One region of the Arthrobacter sp. UYEF21 genome, then DNA from elsewhere that is predicted to be linked to it. Evidence: riboswitches for the same ligand, from Rfam matches in the RefSeq annotation. Region 1 holds a riboswitch; the other holds the start of a gene.
The links. Region 1 has a riboswitch for S-adenosylmethionine ahead of metX (homoserine O-acetyltransferase MetX). Riboswitches for the same ligand answer to the same signal wherever they lie in the genome.
Positions count from the first base shown of each region.

Region 1 (3,362 bases):
TACGTTCGGTGGTGGCAACGAGGCCATCTTGTTCACAGGCGTAAGAGACGTGATCCATGCGCATGCCATCATCTTGGCACTTTGTGATGCGCCTCTCAGCTAAGGGTTGCCTTACCAGGTTTTGTGTTTCGGCAGCCCATCGACACCCGCGCACAACAACCCTGAAAACCGCCCCTGACCACCTTCGTCACAATCCTGTTACCGGCCCGGAAGCCTTCCTACACTGAACGCACATGCGCAGTGCCATATCTCGTCAAAGGAGCCCTGAATGTCGAACGGATGGTCTTTCGAAACCCGCCAGATCCATGCTGGCCAGGAGCCGGACAGCGCCACAGGCGCCCGTGCCCTCCCGATTTACCAGACGACGTCGTTCGTCTTCCCCAGCGCGGAAAGCGCCGCCAACCGGTTTGCCCTCGCGGAGCTCGCGCCGATCTACACACGCATCGGCAACCCCACGCAGGATGCCGTGGAGCAGCGTATTGCCAGCCTGGAGGGCGGGCTGGCGGCCCTTCTGCTGAGTTCCGGACAGGCGGCGGAAACCTTTGCCATCCTGAACATTGCCGAGGCCGGGGACCATGTGGTGGCCAGCCCCAGCCTCTACGGCGGTACTTACAATCTCCTGGCGCACACCCTGAAGAAGTTCGGCATCTCCGTGACGTTTGTGGCGGACCCGGACAACCTGGAGCAGTGGCGGGACGCCGTGCAGCCCAACACCAAGCTCTTCTTTGCCGAGGTGGTCTCCAATCCGCGACAGGACGTGCTGGACATCGAGGGCGTGTCGCAGGCCGCCCACGATGCCGGCGTGCCGCTGATCGTGGACAACACCCTGTCCACGCCTTACCTGATCCGCCCGCTCGAATGGGGCGCAGACATTGTGCTCCATTCGGCGACCAAGTACCTGGGCGGGCACGGCTCTGCCATCGCCGGCGTGATCGTGGACTCCGGCAATTTCGACTTCGGCAAGGACCCGGAACGGTTCCCCGGCTTCAACACTCCGGATCCGACGTACAACGGGCTCGTGTACGCCCGGGATCTCGGGGCCGGAGGGGCGCTCGGCGCCAACCTGTCCTACATCCTGAAGGCGCGGGTCCAGCTGCTTCGTGACCTCGGCTCGGCGGTGTCCCCGTTCAACGCCTTCCTGATTGCCCAGGGGCTGGAGACGCTGAGCCTGCGGGTGGAACGGCACGTGGCCAACGCAGTCGACGTTGCGCGCTGGCTGGAGGCAAGGGACGACGTCGAATCGGTCGCCTATGCGGGTCTGCCGTCCAGCCCCTGGTACGAACGGGGCCGCAAGTACGGTCCCAAGGGCACCGGTGCCGTGGTTGGATTCACCCTGGCCGGCGGGGCGGAAGCAGGCAAGCGCTTCGTGGACGCCCTGGATCTCCACTCGCACGTGGCCAACATCGGGGACGTCCGCTCGCTGGTCATCCACCCGGCGTCCACCACGCACAGCCAGCTCCCACCCGAGCAGCAGGCCATCGCCGGTGTGACACCGGGGCTGGTGCGTCTATCGGTGGGCATCGAACACATTGATGACATCATCGCCGACCTCGAAGCAGGGTTCCGGGCGGCCAAGGGCGCGGCCGTCAGCTGAGCCAGGAAGCCCCGCGAAGTCACAACCAGTCACACTCTTAGCCAGAGGCCGGGGCTGTTTCGTACACTCGAAGCAGGTCATGAGTGTCAGCGACAGCCCCGGCTTGCTGGCCGGCAACCCTCTTCCGTGGCGGGGTGCCCCGGGTGAGGACCTGGCCAGCCGGTCAAATGACGGCGGGCAAGCGCGTAGAAGAGGTCCTTTCCATGACGATCACCATCTCCCGAACTGCGGCTCCCGGAAACGGCGTGGTCCGCTACGCCAGCATTGGCGGCCTGCAGCTCGAAGCCGGCGGCAACCTGCCGGACGTCACTCTGGCATACGAAACGTGGGGAACGCTGAACGCGGACGGCTCCAATGCCGTCCTGATTGAGCATGCTCTGACCGGCAGCACGCACGTGACGCGCGGCGACAGCGACGAGCCCGGCTGGTGGGAGCAGCTGGCCGGACCCGGTGCGCCGGTGGACACTGACCGTTTCTTTGTGGTCTCCATCAACATTGTGGGCGGCTGCTACGGCTCCACCGGCCCGTCGTCGGAAGCCCCTGATGGAAAGCCATGGGGATCCCGTTTTCCGTTGGTGACGCTGCGTGACACCACGGAGGCTGAGGCGCGGCTGGCTGACCAGTTGGGCATTCACAGCTGGTTTGCCGTGCTGGGCGGCTCGTTGGGCGGCGCGCGTGCGCTGGAGTGGGCGGTCAGCTTCCCGGAACGGGTGCAGCGCTGCGCTGTGATCTCGGTCGGGGCGGCGAGTACGGCCGAACAGATCGCGTTCGCCCAGGCGCAGACCCTCGCCATCCGGCAGGACATCAACTTTAACGACGGCGACTACTACGGCGGACCGTTGCCCCAGGACGGCCTGGCGCTGGCCCGCCGCATCGCCCACATCACTTACCGTTCGGCAGAGGAACTCGACGGCCGTTTCGGACGCTCAGCGCAGCTTCCCGAATCACCGCTTCGGGCCGCAGCGTTGGGGGAGCGCGGGCGCTATCAGGTGGAAAGCTACCTGGACCACCAAGGGAAAAAGCTGGTGAGCCGCTTTGACGCCAACAGTTACATCGCGCTCACCGATGCATTGATGAGCCACGATGTCAGCCGCGGCCGGGGCTCCCTGGACGAGGCTCTTGGCCGCGCCACCGCCAGGTTCTTCGTGGCGGCCGTGGACAGCGACCGGTTGTACTTTCCGTCGCAGTCCCGCGAACTGGCCGACGCGCTCCCCGGCGAGGTGGACGTCCATGTCATCGAGGCTCCGATCGGCCACGACGGCTTCCTGACCGAGATCGGCCAGCTCGGCAACCAGCTGCGGAGCGTGTTCCTGGTCTAGGACGGGTTCCAGGTTTAGGGCCCGTTCTGGTTCAGGGCGGAGGTTCCCTGCCGCCGAGGTTCTGGGCGGGGATCAGCCGTTCATGATGTCGGAGCGGCGCTTCATGTATTCCTCCATGGCCAGTTCACCATTGCTGTACTGCTGGTCCAGCTCGGCTAGCTTCCGGGCGCGGTAGCCCTGCGGGGCCGACGGCGGCGGGGGAGTCGCCGGGGCAGAGGGGGCCTTGGGTGTTTCTGCACTGCGCTGCTGCCCGTTCTGGGGCTCCCCATACTGTTGCGGCTGACCGTACGGCGGGAACTGCTGGCCGGGGAACTGCTGGTCGGCGGGCGGAACAGGCTGTATCGGCGGGAGTGGCTGGCTCGGCGGCAGGGGCTGCGGGCTCATGATCTCGCGGTAGCCGCCGCTCATGTAATCCTGCTGCGTGTAGCCATCGCGGGGCTGCCGGTTTT
Region 1 covers NZ_JBEPNF010000008.1:7,274-10,635, reverse strand. Annotated here, with positions in the region: gene ABIB27_RS10200 (VOC family protein) at 1-64, opposite strand, end outside; gene ABIB27_RS10195 (bifunctional o-acetylhomoserine/o-acetylserine sulfhydrylase) at 269-1,594, shown strand; SAM riboswitch class IV at 1,670-1,784, shown strand; gene metX (homoserine O-acetyltransferase MetX) at 1,798-2,913, shown strand; gene ABIB27_RS10185 (hypothetical protein) at 2,986-3,362, opposite strand, start outside.

Region 2 (3,362 bases), on a different contig from region 1:
CATCGACAGCCTCACGGGCGCCGGCCGGGACCAGCCAGTCGGCGGAATCATCAGGGTAGCCGGGGCGCACCTTTTGATAGTGTTCGCCGCCGTCCTGGAAGCTCTGCCCGAGCTCCAGACGGCGTCCGTGCTCGAGCTTGGGGCCACCCCGTGCCACGTGCGGCCTCCTTCAACTGTGCCCATGCGTATCCTTCGAATTTACCGCATGGCCGCGCATCGTCAGTCAGCCGGTCAGTCCCGGCCTTAGTCGTCAGCGCCCTCAGTCATCGAGGCAGGGAGCGGCTCCGGCCGTGCCGGGGGTGTTCGGTGCCCAGTGCGGGTACGTGCGCGTGTCGTTGGCCGGAACCCAGCGGCCGGAATCCACCACATAGTCCCAGCCCAGGCCCGTGCTGCGGAGCTGTTCGAGGCCGGCCAGGAGCCGCTGGGCGTCCTCCAACCGGGAGCCGACGCCGAAGCTGGCCCGCAGGGATCCCGACGGGAGGCCGAGGCGCTTCAGCAGCGGGTGCGCGCAGAAGCGGCCGTCCCGCAGGCCAACGCCGTGCTCGGCCGAGAGATACGCGGCCACCAATCCGGCGTCGTAACCGGCCACTGAGAAATTCACGACGCCGATGGTGCCGGTGCCAGGGTCTGTGTCCGAGAAGATCTGGTGGACGGTGACGCCGTCGATCTTCCCGAGCCCGTCCACCAGGAATGACCGGATGGCTGCCTCATGGGCGTGCCAGCGGTCCTGGTCCAGCGACGCGATGACCTGCGTGGCGCGGGCCAGCGTGGCGGCCCCCAACACGTTGGGGGAGCCGCCCTCGTGGCGGGCGGGTCCGGTAGCCCAGCTGACGCCGTCGAGCTTTGCCTCCCGGACGGCGCCGCCGCCTGCCAGATGCGGCGTACCGGAGTCGAGCCAGTCGGTGCGTCCCACCAGGACCCCGGCACCAAACGGGGCGTAGAGCTTGTGGCCGGAGAAGGCGAGGTAGTCGACGTCGTCCGCGCTGATGTTGATGCGACGGTGCGGCGCCAGCTGCGCGGCGTCCACCACGATCCGCGCCCCGTATTCGTGGGCGAGGGCGGCCAGTGCCCTAATCGGGAGGATCTCGCCGGTGACGTTGGAGGCGCCGGTGACCGCGAGCAGGCTGACGTTGCCCTGCTCAAGTTCGGCACGGAGGACCTCGATGGTCCCGGCAACCGTGTCGGCGGCGACCACACTGCGGTGCGGGACGCCCTGCCACGGAAGCAGGTTGGCGTGGTGCTCGATGTCCAGGTAGAGAACGTCACCGGTGGGCCGCCCGTCCGTTTGCGGGAGGCAACCCGCGAGGAGGTTCAGCGAGTCAGTGGTGTTCCGCGTGAAGACGACGGAGTCGTCGTGGCGGCCGCCTACGAAGTCCCGGACGATGTTCCGGGCGTTCTCGTAAACGGACGTGCTGATCTGCGACGCATAGCCGGCACCGCGGTGGACGCTGGCATAGAACGGCAGGATCTCGTTGAGGTAGGCGGACACAATGGAGAGTGCGGGGGCGGACGCGCCGTAGTCCAGGTTTGCGTACCTGACGTGACCGCCCTGGATCAGCGGAGCCTGGATTTCCGCACCGGTGACGGCGGACAGCGGGCGTCCCGCAAGGGCGCCTGGTTCGCTGGAAAGACCGGTGGCGACGGTGTTCTGGATGGCGGGGGAGACGGTGGCAGTAGTCACGGGGACCTCACTCAAAAAGGATTCCCGGTCCCGGGAATCCGCGCTTGCCGGGTCCGTTCCGGACCGGCCTGGTCGTCACCCGGGGCACCCCACCGCGAATGGAGGGTTGCCGGCCAGCAAACCGGGGTTTAGCGCTGGCACTCGTGACCTGTTAAGGAGCCTATTTCATCGCTGCGGCCGGAGAAAAGCCCGGCTGAATGTTAAGTCGTTTATTACGTTCATTTACCCAGAAGGCGATTCTTGCGAACATAAGGCGGCGGACGCCCCCTTCAGGAGGCGCCCGCCGTCGATAATTCGGTAAAGTGCGCCTACAGCAGATCGTCCAGGCCGGGATTGAGGCGTTTGAGGACCTCGGAGTGCAGGATCGAGTTGGTGGCCAGCGCATTGCCGCCGAATGGCCCGTCCTGGCCCTCCAATGAGGTGAACCGGCCGCCGGCCTCCACCACGATGGGGACCAGGGCCGCCATGTCGTACAGGTTCAGCTCCGGCTCGCAGGCGATGTCAACGGAGCCTTCGGCCACCATGCAGTAGGACCAGAAATCGCCGTACGCGCGCGTCCGCCAGACGTCCTCGGTCAAGCCCAGGAAGTCATCCAGGTTGCCGCGTTCCTTCCAGCCGCCCAGGCTTGAATAAGACAGCGAGGCATCCGCGAGGTTGGACACATTCGAGACACGGAGCCGGGTTGCTGCGGCAAGGGACCTGCCCATGTAAGCGCCGGCGCCCTTTGCTGCCCACCAGCGTTTGCCCAGCGCGGGTGCGCTGACCACGCCCACCACAGGTTCGCCCTCGTCCACGAGCGCGATTAGCGTGGCCCAGACGGGGACGCCGCGGACAAAATTCTTGGTGCCGTCGATCGGATCAATGATCCAGCGGCGGGAGCCGTGGCCGGAGCTGCCGAATTCCTCACCGAGTACGGCGTCCCGGGGGCGCGAGCGGGACAGCTGGCCGCGGATGGCCTCTTCAGCCGACTTGTCCGCATCAGTGACCGGCGTCAGGTCAGGCTTGGTCTCGATGTGCAGGTCCAGCGCCTTGAAGCGGCTCATGGTCTGGTCATCCACGGAATCTGCCAGCACGTGGGCCAGGCGCAGGTCATCGTTGTAGCTCGAAGCGGGTTGGATCATGGTTCCAAACTACCGTCTAACGGGCTCAGGGTCGGGGACGTCGGGCGCCGGTCCTCTAGCCCACGCTGCCCAGTTCCTTGGATTCCTGGCCTTCCAGCCGCGGGTCGCTGCCCAGCAGGCGCCGCAGCGAAGCAAGCCGGGCCGGGCCGGTGGGACCGGCCTGCCCTTCGGCCACCCACGAGTCCAGCCCGCACTTGACCGCGGCCGCGTTGTGTTTGCAGCCACGCTCGCACGCATCCGTGCCAGGCTCCAGGTCCGGGAACGACCGCAGGATCCGGTCCGGGTCCACGTGCGCCAGGCCGAACGAGCGGATGCCGGGGGTGTCGATGATCCAGCTGCCGGCCGGGGCGCCTGCCAGCTTCAAGGCAAGGGCCGACGACGACGTGTGGCGGCCGCGGCCCGTCACCGCGTTCACGCCGCCCGTGGCCCGTTCGGCGCCGGTGAGAGCGTTCACCATAGTGGACTTGCCCACGCCCGAATGGCCCAGCATCACGGTGACTTTGCCGTCGAGGTAGGCACGTAGCATTGAAACGGCGTCGCCGTCCAGGCGGGCCGAGAGG
Region 2 covers NZ_JBEPNF010000001.1:214,500-217,861, forward strand. Annotated here, with positions in the region: gene ABIB27_RS00985 (class I SAM-dependent methyltransferase) at 1-157, opposite strand, end outside; gene ABIB27_RS00990 (aminotransferase class V-fold PLP-dependent enzyme) at 260-1,681, opposite strand; SAM riboswitch class IV at 1,717-1,830, opposite strand; gene hisN (histidinol-phosphatase) at 1,990-2,802, opposite strand; gene rsgA (ribosome small subunit-dependent GTPase A) at 2,858-3,362, opposite strand, start outside.
Region 2: linked by a shared signal. The riboswitch ahead of ABIB27_RS00990 (aminotransferase class V-fold PLP-dependent enzyme) and the one ahead of metX (homoserine O-acetyltransferase MetX) in region 1 are both predicted to bind S-adenosylmethionine.